Azospira inquinata: one gene and its partner. The protein of the gene in region 2 interacts with the protein of the main gene of each other region in a pairwise test. Links are inferred from orthologs where the notes say so. Each region holds a gene or a part of one and is shown on either strand. Other genes may lie near its edges. The genes, in order: Azoinq_RS06580 and Azoinq_RS13565.

What was found.
Region 1: the proteins of Azoinq_RS13565 (region 2) and Azoinq_RS06580 interact in binary tests that used the Escherichia coli proteins (3 or more experiments, as listed by UniProt). The link is inferred for Azospira inquinata from one-to-one orthologs.

Annotation. Positions count from the first base shown.
Region 1 is NZ_CP064782.1:1,438,081-1,441,285, forward strand. What follows is about bases 129-3,017. They hold Azoinq_RS06580 (ATP-binding cassette domain-containing protein), read left to right. Parts: upstream 129-566; coding sequence 567-2,468; downstream 2,469-3,017. Other genes in these bases: Azoinq_RS06575 (HD-GYP domain-containing protein), read right to left, coding at 129-423; thrH (bifunctional phosphoserine phosphatase/homoserine phosphotransferase ThrH), read left to right, coding at 2,568-3,017. Outside these bases: more of Azoinq_RS06575, read right to left, coding at 1-128; more of thrH, read left to right, coding at 3,018-3,176. UniProt on the Escherichia coli protein: Genetic data indicate it may be involved in ribosome assembly or function.
Region 2 is NZ_CP064782.1:2,984,290-2,987,990, reverse strand. Bases 73-3,457 are described here. They hold Azoinq_RS13565 (2-oxoglutarate dehydrogenase E1 component), read right to left. Parts: upstream 3,102-3,457; coding sequence 273-3,101; downstream 73-272. Other genes in these bases: gltA (citrate synthase), read right to left, coding at 3,221-3,457; odhB (2-oxoglutarate dehydrogenase complex dihydrolipoyllysine-residue succinyltransferase), read right to left, coding at 73-249. In the rest of the region: more of odhB, read right to left, coding at 1-72; more of gltA, read right to left, coding at 3,458-3,701. UniProt on the Escherichia coli protein: E1 component of the 2-oxoglutarate dehydrogenase (OGDH) complex which catalyzes the decarboxylation of 2-oxoglutarate, the first step in the conversion of 2-oxoglutarate to succinyl-CoA and CO(2).

The DNA of each region.
Region 1 (3,205 bases), 1.5 Mb from region 2 along the record:
CATTTTTTCCACCAGGGGTTCCACCTTTTCCATCTGGATCTGCTGGCCCAGGCGGATGTCCCCCATGATGTCTTTGACGATCCGGTTGGCTTCCCCGTGGAGCTTCTTGGCCCGCCGGGATTCATCCTCCAGGGGGGCGGCCAGAACGGGCTTCTGCTCGTCGTGGGCAATGGCCTCCAGGCGCCGCTCCATGGCCTGGCTGGTTTCCTCTTCCGTGGGGGCCGTGCCCCCATCCGCCACATCCAGGCCCTTTTCCGTGTCGATGTACAGCTCATGGACCCCCGTCGCCCGCACCCGTTGCAGGATGTCCCCATCCTTCACGGCAAAGGCATTGCGCAGGAAGTTATGGTCCATCCAGTTCAGGTTCAGATCGTGGATGTACATACCGGTCTGCAGGGCATCAATGGGAATGAGCTTGATCATCGGCAAAAAGAGGTATCAGATTTTTTCAATTATCACTGAATCCGCCCCCTAAGGATATTCAAAAATACTGATAACCCCCTGACACCGGGCCGAAGAGGAGGGACATCGTTACAATACGCGCCTCCCCCTTCGGCATCCGTTTCATGATCACCCTACGCAATCTCAGTTTTGGCCGGGCCGGCCGCCCCCTGGTGGAAGGCGCCAGTCTCCAGCTCCACGCCGGTCACAAGGTGGGCCTCACCGGCGCCAACGGCTGCGGTAAATCCTCCTTTTTCGCCCTGGTCACCGGCGTCCTGCACCCGGAACAGGGGGACCTGGAACTGCCCGCCGCCTGGGTCATTGCCCACGTGGCCCAGGAAACTCCGGCCCTACCGGATCAGGCCCTGGAATTCGTCCTGGACGGGGACCGGGAATTACGCCGCATCGAAACCGAACTGAAGGAAGCGGAAGCCCGCCAGGACGGGGTGCGTATCGCCGCCCTCCATGCCCGCTACGGGGAAATCGGCGGTTACGGCGCCCGGGCCCGGGCGGCGGAGCTGCTCCACGGCTTGGGCTTCCGGGACCCGGATTTCACCAAGCCGGTGGCGGAATTTTCCGGGGGCTGGCGGGTGCGCCTGAACCTGGCCCAGGCCCTGATGTGCCGCTCCGATCTGCTGCTCCTGGACGAGCCCACCAACCACTTGGACCTGGATGCCGTGCTCTGGCTGGAAAGCTGGCTGAAGAGCTACCGGGGCACCCTGCTCATGATTTCCCATGACCGGGACTTTCTCGACGCGGTGGTGGGCCACATCCTGCACATCGAGCAGGGCCACATGAAGCTTTACACCGGCGACTACTCCGCCTTTGAGCGTCAGCGGGCGGAACAACTGGCCCTGCAACAGGCCCTCCACGACAAGCAGCAGCGGGAACGGGCCCACCTGCAAAGCTACATCGAGCGCTTCCGCGCCAAGGCCACCAAGGCCCGCCAGGCCCAAAGCCGGATCAAGGCCCTGGGCCGCATGGAGGAAGTGGCGGCGGCCCACGCCGATACCCCCTTCACCTTCCGCTTCCGGGATCCGGTGTCCAGCCCGGACCCCCTGCTGGTGCTGCGACAGGCCCGCATCGGCTACAACGATAAAACCCTGCTGGACAATCTCTCCCTCACCCTGCGGCCCGGGGAGCGGGTCGCCCTGCTGGGTCGCAACGGGGCGGGGAAATCCACCCTGATCAAGCTCCTGGCCGGGGCCCTGGCGCCCCAGGCCGGGGAACGGCGGGAAGGCAAGGGCCTCAATATCGGCTACTTCGCCCAGCACCAGCTGGAACAGCTGCGTCCGGACGAATCCGCCTTGCAACACATGGCCCGTCTGGCCCCGGAGGTGCGGGAGCAGGAACTGCGGGACTACCTGGGGGGCTTCGATTTCCGGGGCGACCAGGCCACTCGGCCCTGCGGCGTCTTTTCCGGGGGAGAAAAATCCCGCCTGGCCCTTGCCCTGCTCATCTGGACCCGGCCCAATCTGCTGCTCCTGGACGAACCCACCAACCACCTGGACCTGGAAATGCGGGAGGCCCTCAATCTGGCCCTCCAGGAATACGACGGGGGGGTGGTGCTAGTCTCCCACGACCGGCACCTGCTGCGCACCACCGCCGACCAGCTTTATCTGGTGGCGGAGGGAGCCATGACCCCCTTTGACGGGGATCTGGACGACTACACCGACTGGCTGGCCCAGCAGCGCAGCGCCGCCCACCAGGACCCGGACCGGCAGGCGGACAAGGCGGAACGGCGCCAGCAGCGCCAGGAAGATGCGGCGGCCCGCCAGGCCCTGCTGGCCAAGCGCCGCCCCCTGGTGAAGGAAGGGGAACAGCTGGAAAAGAAACTGGCCTCCTGGCAGGGGGAATTAAAGCTCCTGGAACAGCGCCTGGCGGACCCCAGCCTCTACACCCCGGAACAGAAGGCCCAGCTGGAACCCCTGCTGCGCCGCCAGGGGGAATTGAGCAGTCTGGTAACGGCGGGGGAAGAACGCTGGCTGGACATCCAGACCCAACTGGACGAGCTGCCCGCCCCTTAAGCCCCACCCGGCCCGGACGGCCCGGGGCGGCAGGGGGAAATGGTAGAATCCAGGTTTTTTCCGCCCGTCACCCCGGGCCCGAACTGGAAGGAGCTTGCCGTGCAGATCGTCTGTCTCGACCTTGAAGGGGTATTGGTTCCCGAAATCTGGATCGAGTTTTCCAAGCGGACCGGCATTCCGGAACTGCAACGCACCACCCGGGAAGAACCGGACTACGACAAGCTCATGACCTACCGGCTGGGTATCCTGAAGCAGCACGGTCTGGGCCTACCCGACATCCAGAAGGTCATCGCCGACATGGGCCCCCTGCCCGGGGCCAAGGAATTTATCGCCTGGCTGCGGCAGCAGTATCAGGTGGTGATTCTTTCCGACACTTTCTACGAGTTCGCCATGCCCCTGATGGCCCAGCTCAACTACCCCACCCTCTTCTGCCACAAGCTGGAAGCGGATGCCCAGGGCTTCCTGGTCAATTACCACCTGCGCATGGCCAACCAGAAGCAGGAGGCGGTGAAGCGCTTCAAGGAACTCAACTTCCAGGTGATCGCCTCCGGCGACTCCTACAACGACACCAATATGCTGGGGGAAGCCCATGCGGGCATCCTCTTCCGCCCGCCGGAAAACGTCATCCGGGAATTCCCCCAGTTCCCCGTGGTCCAGGACTACGCCGGTCTCAAGGAAGAAATCCTCAAGGCCAGCGCCCGTCTCTGAGGCCCCACCGGCGCCCCGCCCCGCTCCCC
Region 2 (3,701 bases):
AGCCGCCTTGGCTTCCGTATCCAGCTGGGCGATCACTTCGCCCGCCACCACGGTTTCCCCGTCGCCCTTGATGATCTTGACGATCACCCCAGCGTCGGGAGCCGGCAATTCCAACACCACCTTATCAGTTTCAATATCAATCAGGTTTTCGTCCCGGGCGACAGCTTCGCCTTCCTTTTTGTGCCAGGAAACCAGGGTCGCTTCGGCGACGGACTCGGAGAGTTGCGGCACTTTGACGTCGATAATCATGATCTACGTATCCTTGTGTCTCGTTAGTTAAGTTTGCCCAGGGCTTGATCCACCACAGCCTTTTGCTGTTCCACGTGCTTGGCCAGGTAACCGACGGCCGGCGCGGCGGCGGCCGGACGAGCCACCACGTGCAGGGTTTGCCCCTTCTTCAGGGCCGCTTGCAGCCGGTGGGTCTTGGCGTACCAGGCGCCCTGATTGAGGGGCTCTTCCTGGCACCACACCAATTCCTTGGCATTGGGGTACTTGGACAGCTCTTCATCAAAGCGGCGGTCGTCGAAGGGATAGAGTTGTTCCACCCGAAGCAGAACGATGTTGTTCAGCTTGCGTTCGTTGCGGGCGGTCACCAGGTCGTAATAAATTTTGCCGGCGCAGGCCACGACCCGGGTCACCTTCTTGGCATCCACCTTCTCGGTTTCACCGATGATGGTCTGGAAGGTGCCGTTCGCCAGTTCGTCCAGGGAGCAGGTGGCCAGGGGGTTGCGCAGCAAGGACTTGGGCGTCATGACGATCAAGGGCTTGCGTTGCTTGCGCACCATTTGCCGACGCAGCAGGTGGAAAATCTGGGCCGCGTTGGAGGGGTAGCAGACTTCCCAGTTGAACTCGGCGGAAAGCTGCATGTACCGTTCCAGGCGGGCGGAGGAGTGTTCCGGACCTTGGCCTTCGTAGCCGTGGGGGAGCAGCAGGGTCAGACCACAGGCCCGGCCCCATTTGGCTTCCCCGGAGCAGAGGAACTGGTCGATCACCACCTGGGCGCCGTTGGCGAAGTCGCCAAACTGGCCTTCCCAGATCACCAGTTCATTGGGTTCCGCCGTGGCATAGCCGTATTCAAAAGCCATGACCGCGTTTTCGGACAGCACGGAATCGAAGCACTGAATGGTGGCCTGCTTGTCTTGCAGATTGGCCAGGGGCACGTAAATGCCCGAATCCCACTTTTCCCGGTTTTGATCGTGGAGAATGGCGTGGCGGTGGAAGAACGTTCCCCGCCCCACGTCTTCACCGGTAATCCGAATGCCGTAGCCGGAGGTGAGCAGGGAAGCATAGGCCAGGTTTTCAGCCATCCCCCAGTCCACCGGCAGCTTGCCTGCACCCATGGCGGCCCGGTCTTCGATGATTTTCTTGACCCGGGAATGGAGGGTGAAGGTATCCGGCACAGCGGTCAGGCGTTGGGCCAGCCGTTGCAGTTCCTTCTTGGCAACCTTGGTATTGCCCAGTTCGGTGTACTTCTTGTTGATGTAGGGAGACCAGTCGTTGGCAAATTGGCGCTTGTAGTTAGAAAGCACCGGATCGGCCAACAGCTTGCCCTGGTCCAGAGCGGCCCGGTAGTCCTTGACCATTTGGTCCGGACCATCGGCGGACAGCACCCCTTGGGCCACCAGCTTGTCCGCGTAAACCTTGCGGCTACCCGGATGGGCGTGCACCTTCTTGTACATCAAAGGCTGGGTGACCATGGGCTCGTCTTGCTCGTTATGGCCCAGTTTGCGGAAGCAGACGATGTCCACCACCACATCCTTCTTGAAGGTCTGACGGAATTCCAGGGCCAGACGGGTCACCAGGGACACGGCTTCCGGATCGTCCCCATTGACGTGGAATACGGGCAATTCCACCATCTTGAAGATGTCCGTGCAGTACAGGGAGGAACGGCTATCCCGGGGGTCGGAGGTGGTGAAACCGATCTGGTTGTTCACCACAATGTGCAGGGTGCCCCCCGTGCCATAGCCCCGGGTTTGGGAGAAGTTCAGCATTTCCTGATTCACGCCCTGACCGGCCACCGCCGCATCCCCGTGGATGAGCACGGGCAGAACCTGGGCATGGGCAGCTTCGTCACCACCGCGACGGCGCTGACGGGCGAAGACGGAACCTTCCACCACCGGATTGACGATTTCCAGGTGGGACGGATTAAAGGCCAGGGTCAAATGGACCGGGCCCCCTTCCGTACCCACATCGGAGGAATACCCCATGTGGTACTTCACGTCCCCGGAGGACAAATCCACCTTCTTTTTGCCTTCAAATTCGGCAAACAGCAGGGAGGGAGATTTACCCAGGGTATTCACCAGCACATTGAGCCGGCCCCGGTGGGCCATGCCGATGACCACTTCCTGGATGCCGAACTGGGCGGCGCCGGTATGCACCACTTCGTCCATGGAAACGATCAGGGCTTCGCCCCCTTCCAGGGAGAAGCGCTTTTGCCCCACATACTTGGTGTGCAGGTAACGTTCCAGGGTTTCCGCAGCGGTGAGACGCTCCAGCAGGTGCTTTTTCTGATCCGGCGTGTAGTTGCCCATGCCCCGGATCGGCTCCAGCCGGTCCTGAATCCAGCGCTTTTGCGCCGTATCGGTCATGTGCATGTATTCCACGCCGATGGAGCTGCAATAGGTGGTCCGCAGGGCATCCAGAATCTGGTTCAGCGTGGCCCGGTCCTGGCCCATTTTGAAGGAGCCCGTATTAAAGGTCTCGTTCAGATCGGCATTGCTGAACCCGTAGAAAGACGGTTCCAGCTCATGGATCACCGGCCGCTCATGGCGCTTCAGAGGGTCCAGGTCAGCCCACCGGTTCCCCAGGAAGCGATAGGCGTTGATCAGTTGCAGGACGGAAACCTGCTTTTTCCCGCTGTCTCCATCCACGGCCACCGTGCGCACCGCGTTGTGCTTGGCCTGTTCGGCGAAGGCAGCAATCACGGGAGCATGGGGGACGTCCCGGGGGGTTGCGCCGGGCATTTGGGACAGCTTATCGAAGTAAGCCCGCCATTCATCAGAAACGGAGGCAGGATTCTCCAGATAGCTTTCATACAACTCCTCGACGAACGGCGCGTTGCCGCCGTACAGATAGGAGGTGCCTAAGTTTTGCATCATCATGGCAATCACCTGTGTGGTGTGATGTTATTTTCTGGGCCCCGTGGTCGGAGCCAACTGGCCGACGGTTAAAACCGCCGATCCGATGCGAAAAAGGGGCGGTCGCCCGCCCCTCTTCCGACTTACTTGCGGCCGGCCAGGGGGACGACGTCCCGCTTGGCGGAACCGACGTAGAGCTGACGGGGACGCCCGATCTTGTATTCCGGATCGGAGATCATTTCTTCCCACTGGGCCATCCAACCCACGGTCCGCGCCAGGGCGAAGATGCAGGTAAACATGGTGGTGGGGATGCCCAGGGCCTTTTGGACGATACCGGAGTAGAAGTCCACGTTCGGGTAGAGCTTCTTCTCGATGAAGTAATCGTCTTCCAGGGCGATCTTTTCCAGCGCCATGGCCAGCTTGAAGAGGCGGCTGTTTTCCAGGCCCAGTTCGGTCAGCACGTCGTTGCAGACCTTGCGCATCAGCTTGGCCCGGGGGTCGAAGTTCTTGTAGACCCGGTGACCGAAGCCCATGAGCTTGAAGGAATCGCTCTTGTCCTTGGCGCGGGTGATGTATTCGCCCACCCGGGAAACGTCGCCGATTTCTTCCAGCATCTTCAGACAG